DNA from 2 places in the Rahnella sp. CG8 genome. Region 1 is predicted to be linked to the other one. Evidence: riboswitches for the same ligand, from Rfam matches in the RefSeq annotation. Region 1 holds a riboswitch; the other holds the start of a gene.
The links. Region 1 has a riboswitch for thiamine pyrophosphate ahead of thiM (hydroxyethylthiazole kinase). Riboswitches for the same ligand answer to the same signal wherever they lie in the genome.
Positions count from the first base shown of each region.

Region 2: it holds a riboswitch for thiamine pyrophosphate, as region 1 does, so the genes downstream of both, thiC (phosphomethylpyrimidine synthase ThiC) here and thiM (hydroxyethylthiazole kinase) in region 1, are expected to answer to the same signal.

Region 1 is NZ_JABAED010000001.1:169,741-173,799, forward strand. It holds gene HGO41_RS00835 (LysR family transcriptional regulator) at 1-516, shown strand, start outside; gene HGO41_RS00840 (DUF3313 domain-containing protein) at 568-1,227, opposite strand; gene HGO41_RS00845 (GNAT family N-acetyltransferase) at 1,367-1,801, opposite strand; TPP riboswitch at 1,955-2,053, shown strand; gene thiM (hydroxyethylthiazole kinase) at 2,088-2,897, shown strand; gene thiD (bifunctional hydroxymethylpyrimidine kinase/phosphomethylpyrimidine kinase) at 2,894-3,694, shown strand; gene HGO41_RS00860 (hypothetical protein) at 3,702-4,059, opposite strand, start outside.
Region 2 is NZ_JABAED010000043.1:6,975-11,033, forward strand. It holds gene hemE (uroporphyrinogen decarboxylase) at 1-142, opposite strand, end outside; gene nudC (NAD(+) diphosphatase) at 214-990, opposite strand; gene HGO41_RS24245 (Rsd/AlgQ family anti-sigma factor) at 1,090-1,605, shown strand; TPP riboswitch at 1,679-1,805, shown strand; gene thiC (phosphomethylpyrimidine synthase ThiC) at 1,928-3,892, shown strand; gene thiE (thiamine phosphate synthase) at 3,889-4,059, shown strand, end outside.

The DNA of each region.
Region 1 (4,059 bases):
GCACGGCTGGCTATTTTTGAAACGTCACCTGCGCGGATTATCCGCAAAATGGAGCAGGGTACGCTGGATCTCGCATTCCATACCGGCGAGGCGGTGATGAATGGCCTGCACAGCCGATTAGTGTTTGCTGAACGTTATGTTTTGGTGAGCAGAAAAGGACATCCGCAGGTTAAAGGCAAGATATCGCGTTCAGCGTTTTGCGCACTGGAACATGTGATCGTTTCACCTGATGGTGGGGGTTTCTATGGCAATACCGACATCGCGCTGGCGGCCACTGGATTATCGCGCCGCGTCGTCATGTCAGTGCCGCATTTCCTGTTTGTCGTTCAGGTGCTGATGACCACTGATCTGGTGGCGATGTTGCCGGAACGTCTGGTACGTGGAAATCCTGCTTTGCAGGTTACTACACCGCCGCTGGATGTTTCGGGGTTCGAGATGTACATGGTCTGGCACGAGCGCGCTCATCGTGATCCTGCACATCAGTGGCTGCGTGAGTTTATCGCTGATTCAGTCTGAAAAAAGGCAGCCTTACGACTGCCTGTGTCTGACGGTGCGGAAAACCGGAACTTATTCGTTGAACAGCTTGGTATCATTCGCCAGGCTATCTACCACAACTTTTAAATCGTTAGCGGTAACTTTCTGCTTATCATTGGAAACTTGTTTACCGAATCCTTTACGCACGACTTTGATCACCGGTTTGCCAGTACTGGCGTCGATCAGCTCACCTTCGAAATACACTTCAGTATCACGCGTGCGGTGGCCTGTCGCGGTTTGAGTACCGGCAATAACCAGCGCGACCGGGACGACTTCATAGAACTGCAAACCTTCTGCCGACGTGTTCACACCGGTGATCGCGCCTTTGAAAATCAATGTGCGCGGCCCTGCGTGATCTGTCAGTGGCAGGCGCTCTGCCAGTGCAGGTTTCATGCGGCTGTTGGCGTAATCCAGCACCCCCTGCAAGGTGGCTTTGTCGATCTGCGCCGTAGGCTGCGGTTCCGGGTAGAATTTAATCGGTTCGTATTTGATGTAAGAATAATTTTCTTTCTTAAACGAAGGATCGATCCAGCGCAGAACCGGATTTCCCCCAGCCGTTTTCACTTCCTTAAGGCCGGAATAATCGCCTAAAAAACCTGAGTATTTTTCCGTCTTGGTAATGTGGCTGGTACAACCGGCCAGGAACAGTGCGCCAGTCACTGCGGCGATCTGCATCAGTTTTATTGTTTTCATTCGTACCCTCGAAATATTTTAAGGAAGACCAAGTATGTATAGCACCGCTGCGGAATTTAACCTCTTAACGACAAAGAAAAATTGATATTCATCAGGATCGCGAAAATACGGTTCTGTGAGGTAATCATTTCTTCCTTAATTATTTTTTTGATGAATGAAACAAATAGTATTCACCTTTTGGACTGTCCCCCGTAGAGATGATGTTCCAGCCTTTTGACAGATAAAAAGCGACTGATTTTTTACTCTTTACTAAACATTTCAACGACCCCTGACGGGTAAACGTTTCTTCCGCAGCCTGAAGCAATGCTGAACCTGCGCCGGTTCCCTGATATTGCGGATCAACAAACAGGTTATGCAGGAAATTTTCCTGAGTGAAAATTGAGGCGAATCCCAGTAAATGTCCGTCACGTTCTGCCACCAGAATCGTCTCGCCGATCACTGCGCGGTCAAAATCTTCCAGCTGAAAATCGTCTTCCAGCCATGTCCAGGTATGCTTGCGTGAGGCCAGATACAACGTGCGTAAAAACGGGCGGTCTGCTTCTTCATAAGGACGGACAATAAGTGATGAGGACAAGTAAAACTCCTGAGGAAATTTTTCATCAACGTGTGTTGTTCATGTCTGTTTCCTGATACTGCCAGTGAAGCGGAGTGAGTTCAATTACGTTGGCTGATCGGTTTTTTTAACGCATTTCCTGATTGATCTTCTGACCTCCGCCGCCAATAATGTTCCCTTGACTCGGGGTGCCCGCTGCAAAGCAGGGCTGAGATTTTACCCGTATTACCTGATCTGGATTATGCCAGCGTAGGGAAGTCAGGTATCTCTCCTGATACCGCCTTCCTGAGTGCCGGTGGGGAGATTTATGAATACCCGACCTACCTTCTTGCCCGGCGCCTTAGCCGCCACTTCTCTGAAACGACTCCGCCTTTCAGCGCCGCTGGTTCACTGCCTGACCAACGACGTGGTGCAATCTTTTACCGCCAATGTCCTGCTTGCGCTGGGTGCATCTCCGGCGATGGTGGTTGATCCCGCCGAAGCGGCGCAATTTGGCGCCATTGCCGATGCCTTATTGGTGAACGTCGGCACGCTGACACATCCCCATGCCGATGCGATGCGGGCGGCTATTCACGCAGCCACTCAGGCCGGAAAGCCCTGGGTGCTGGATCCGGTTGCTGTCGGCGGCCTGAGCTGGCGTACAGAATTCTGTCGTGAAATCATCACACTTAAACCTGCCGCAATCCGCGGTAATGCCTCGGAAATCCTGGCTCTCAGCGGCCTCAGTGCGTCCGGGCGCGGCGTGGACAGCGGTGATGATTCCCTTTCTGCCTTACCTGCCGCACAGCAACTGGCGCGGGAGACCGGTGCGGTAGTGGCCGTGACGGGTGAAACCGATTACGTCACCGACGGGATGCGCAGTTGGGCGGTGGCTGGCGGACATCCGATGATGACCCGCGTGGTGGGTACCGGATGCGCATTATCTGCGGTGGTGGCGGCCTTTGTGGCTTTGCCGGGTGATCGCCTGGATAACGTGGCCGCCGCCTGCCGGGTGATGTCCTGTGCCGGCGAGCGCGCCTGTGCGGTCGTGAAGGGGCCGGGCAGTTTCACGCCTGAATACCTCGATAATCTGTATTTAATGGGCGAGGAATGGCTGAATGGCGAGGAAATACAATGAAACGTATTAATGCACTGACGATTGCAGGCACAGATCCGAGTGGCGGGGCGGGGATCCAGGCGGATTTGAAAACCTTCTCGGCGCTGGGTGCGTACGGCACCAGTGTGATCACCGCGCTGGTGGCGCAGAACACCCGTGGTGTGCAGTCGGTCTATAACATTGAGCCCGGTTTCGTTTCAGCGCAGCTCGATTCCGTACTGAGCGATGTGCGGATCGACAGTGCGAAAATCGGCATGCTGGCGAACAGTCAGATTGTGGAGGCGGTTGCGGAGCGACTCAGACATTATCAGCCGCCGTTTGTGGTGCTGGATACCGTGATGCTGGCGAAAAGTGGCGATCCGTTACTGCTGCCGGAGGCCGTGGATGCCGTGCGTCGTTTGCTGATCCCGCAGGCTTCCATTATTACGCCAAATCTGCCCGAAGCGGCGGCGTTACTGGACTGTGCGGTGGCGGCGAATGAAACCGAAATGCGTAAGCAGGGAGAAGCCTTACTGGCGATGGGATGTGGTGCCGTGCTGATGAAAGGGGGACATCTGAGTGATGAGGAAAGCCCTGACTGGTTGTTTGTGACCGGTTCCCGCGAGCGGTTTACTGCGCCGCGTGTGAATACCCGACATACTCATGGCACCGGTTGCACGCTGTCTGCCGCGCTGGCCGCGTTACGTCCGCGTCATCACAACTGGGCCGATACGGTACGCGAAGCCAAAGCCTATTTACAGCAGGCGCTGATGCAGGCCGACTCACTGGAAGTCGGCCACGGTATCGGGCCTGTGCATCATTTCCACCGCTGGTGGTAACCGCGGATTATGCCTGGTGCTGGGTTTCGCTCAGCGCCTGTTCAACCTGATGAAATTTCGTCAGCGCCTTTTGCAAATGAACGGCATCAAACGGGTTCAGCGGATAGAATTTTTCTTCTTTACGCGGGCGCAGCATGACGCGGATTTTAGTTGCTGACATCCGTTCAAACAGATAGCTGGCAATATCGTCGTTCTCCTCGTCCTGCCACGACAGCAGCAATGCCGCATGCTCACCGCTGCGGCGGCCAATAAATTGTCCGTGTGACCACAGCCCTTCAAATTCGCCATCCTTTTGCAGTTTTTTGCCACTGAACCACGGTGATTCAGCCAGCGTCAGGAGGGCTTGCGGCGTGATATCCGCATAC
Region 2 (4,059 bases), on a different contig from region 1:
ACATAAAATCACCGGCTTCAGCGCGGGTTGCTTTGTACTCCGGCAAATAACGACCAGCCTGACGCATCATCCAGACCGGTGTAATGTCCACTGGCTGACGTAACAAAGCACGCAGGTAACGGTCGTTTTTCAACTCATTCATTCTTGCTCTTTCCTTCAGTATTCGGGCCGCCCGACAATCATCTGACAGCATTCTATCACGTAAAATCGCCTCTACTCTTCGTGTTCGGCACGACAAAGGGCAACGGTGTCTTCAATCAGGCGGCGCGCAATCGTCCCGGGCGGTGGCAACTGCGGCAATGCATCAAAGCGATACCAGTTCGCGTTAAGCAACTCTTTCGGGTCATGCTGTATGTCGCCACTGTCGTAATCCGCCATAAATGCCATCATCAGCGAATTGGGGAACGGCCAGGGCTGGGAACTGATGTAACGGACATTTTTCACCCGGATGTTACTTTCTTCCATCACTTCACGTGCCACAGTTTCTTCCAGCGTTTCTCCGACTTCCACGAAACCCGCCAGAACCGTGTGAATACCATTACGATGGCGGACATGCTGCGCAAGCAAAATCTCATCCCCCTTACGGATAGCCACAATGATGCAGGGCGCAATCTGCGGATAATAGCGTTCGCGACAGTGCCCGCAGAGTGCAGCCCACTCGGTTTTGCTGACGTGCATTTCATGTCCGCAGTAACCACAAAACTTGTGAGAACGGTAAAATTCTGACAACTGCACACCACGCCCGACCAACTGGAATAATCCGCGATCTTGATCCAGCAACTGACGGGCAGAAATCATATGGTTTGGCATCGTCTGACGAACCAGCCAGACAGGTTCGCCCTGCCATTCGCCGATCTGCCGCGCTGTTTTACCGGTCAGAGAAAATTGTGCGGCGCTGCCAAACGGCAGTTCACCCTCAGGCAGCCATAGCTTGCCTTCCTGGCTGATGATCCACCAACCGTTGTGTTGCTCAGTAATCTGTAATTCCATAATTGTTGTTGCATAACCTCGTCGGGACTGACAATCTGAGTAAGATATTTACATATTAGTAACTTTTGGTTACTTTTTTTGTCGCTCACGGAGTCAACCATGCTAAATCGTCTGGAAAGACTGACCCAACGCGTTGGTGGCAGTAATGAGTTAGTGGATCAATGGCTGCACGCACGCAAAGAACTGCTGGTTTCGTACTGCACTTTCGTCGGTCTGAAACCCAATAAAGAAAAACATACACCTTTGAATGAAAAGGCGCTGGACAGTTTTTGCCATCATCTGGTCGACTATCTTTCTGCCGGGCATTTTCATCTCTATCCACGCATCATTGAAGAAGTCGATGGCGCAGGCAGCCCGAAAAAAGTACAGGCGGCAAAAATCTACCCTGCTCTGGAGCTGAATACTGAAGCTATCATGGCTTTCCATGACAGTTACACAGAAACTGATATTGACGATGATAATGCTTTCGCGTTTCACTATGCATTATCGGATATCGGTGAGGCATTAGATGCCCGTTTTCAACTGGAAGATCAATTAATTATCATGGCTTTTGAGCCAGCCCCGGAGAGTGTGCCACCTTCGGAAAATGAACCTGATCTCGCCAGACCGGCTTAACACGTTGCCACAATAAAACCCTGCTCAGGGTTATGGTTTTACTTGTAGTTTAAAAAAACGCCTCCTATATTGAGGCTTCTTGTCGGAGTGCCTAGCGCATAATTTTCTGTTGAGAATTACGCCAGGCTGAGACCGTTAATTCGGGATCCGCGGAACCTGATCGGGTTAGTACCCGCGAAGGGAACAAGAGTAATGTTATGCGTTCAGCGCAATCAGGCATCTGCCTGCATAAGGCCGCCCGTGCTGCACCGCCCATTTTTACTCCTGCCGTAAACCTCCTGACAAGCAATTTTCCATCACGTTTTTTTGCGAGGAATTTGCTATGTCGAGTACCCAAAAACCCGTTATTTCTGAAAAGAAACCGTCAAATCGCCGTGAACAACGCGCGCAGGCACAATCGTTTATCGACAGCTTGCAGGGCGAAGCTTTCCCCAACTCCCGGCGTATTTATCTTGAAGCTGACCGCGAAGATATCCGCGTGCCGATGCGTGAAATCCAGCTCAGCCCGACGCTGGTCGGCGGCGGCAAAGACAATCCGCAGTTCGAAGAAAACGAAGCAATTCCTGTTTACGACACCGCCGGACCTTACGGTGATCCGGCGGCAGTTATCGACGTGCATACCGGTCTGGGAAAATTACGCGCCCGCTGGATAAACGAGCGTGCGGACACGCAGGAACTTTCACAGGTCAGTTCCGGTTTTACTCAGCAGCGGCTGGCGGATGACGGGCTGGACCACCTCCGCTTCGAACACCTGCCGCGCCCTCGCAAAGCCATTGCGGGTAAAAATGTCACGCAACTGCATTACGCCCGCAAAGGCATCATCACACCTGAGATGGAATTTATCGCCATTCGCGAAAATATGGGGCGTGAACGGATCCGCGGCGAGGTTCTGCGCCAGCAACATCCCGGCGAAAGCTTTGGCGCGCATCTGCCCGCCAGTATCACTGCAGAGTTTGTGCGACAGGAAGTGGCAGCCGGGCGCGCGATTATTCCCGCCAACATTAACCACCCTGAATCAGAGCCGATGATCATCGGGCGTAATTTCCTGGTGAAAGTGAACGCTAATATCGGCAACTCGGCGGTGACATCTTCCATCGAAGAAGAAGTGGAGAAACTGGTGTGGTCGACACGCTGGGGCGCGGACACCGTAATGGATCTCTCCACCGGACGTTATATACATGAAACCCGTGAATGGATCCTGCGTAACAGTCCGGTACCGATCGGCACCGTGCCGATTTATCAGGCCCTGGAAAAAGTGAACGGTGTGGCCGAAGATCTGAACTGGGAAATATTCCGCGATACATTGCTTGAACAGGCCGAGCAAGGCGTCGATTACTTCACCATTCACGCCGGTGTGTTGCTGCGTTATGTGCCGATGACCGCCAAACGCCTGACCGGGATCGTGTCGCGCGGCGGTTCGATCATGGCGAAATGGTGTCTGTCACATCATCGCGAAAGCTTCCTGTTTGAGCATTTCCGCGAGATCTGTGAAATCTGCGCCGCCTATGATGTCTCGCTTTCATTGGGCGACGGCCTGCGTCCGGGTTCGATTCAGGATGCCAATGACGAAGCGCAATTCGCCGAATTACGCACGCTGGGCGAACTGACCAAAATTGCCTGGGAATACGATGTTCAGGTGATGATCGAAGGTCCGGGACATGTGCCGATGCAGATGATCCGCCGCAACATGACCGAAGAACTCGAGCATTGTCACGAAGCCCCGTTCTATACCCTTGGTCCGCTGACTACCGATATCGCGCCGGGTTACGATCACTTTACGTCCGGTATTGGCGCCGCGATGATTGGCTGGTTTGGCTGCGCCATGCTCTGTTATGTCACGCCGAAAGAGCATCTGGGCCTGCCGAACAAAGAAGACGTTAAGCAGGGTTTGATTACCTACAAAATCGCAGCACATGCTGCCGATTTAGCTAAAGGCCATCCCGGTGCCCAAATCCGCGATAACGCCATGTCAAAAGCGCGTTTCGAATTCCGCTGGGAAGATCAGTTTAATCTGGCTCTCGATCCGGCAACGGCACGCGCCTACCACGATGAAACGCTGCCGCAGGAATCCGGCAAAGTTGCACACTTCTGCTCGATGTGTGGCCCGAAATTCTGCTCGATGAAAATCACTCAGGAAGTTCGCGATTACGCCGCTGCGCTTGAAGCCAAAGCCCAGCCAATAGAACTCGTTGAATCCGGTATGGCGCAGATGTCTGCCGAATTCCGTTCGCGCGGCGGTGAGCTTTATCACCCGGCCGATAACCTCAGTTCGGAGAGCAGCAAATGAATCCGTCCTCTCAATCCTTTCCTGCCGTTCCATTCCACCTCGGTTTATATCCGGTCGTTGATACCGTGGAATGGATTGCCCGTCTGCTGGACGCGGGCGTTAAAACACTGCAACTGCGTGTGAAAGATTTGCCTGATGAGCAAGCCGAGCCAGCAATTATTGATGCC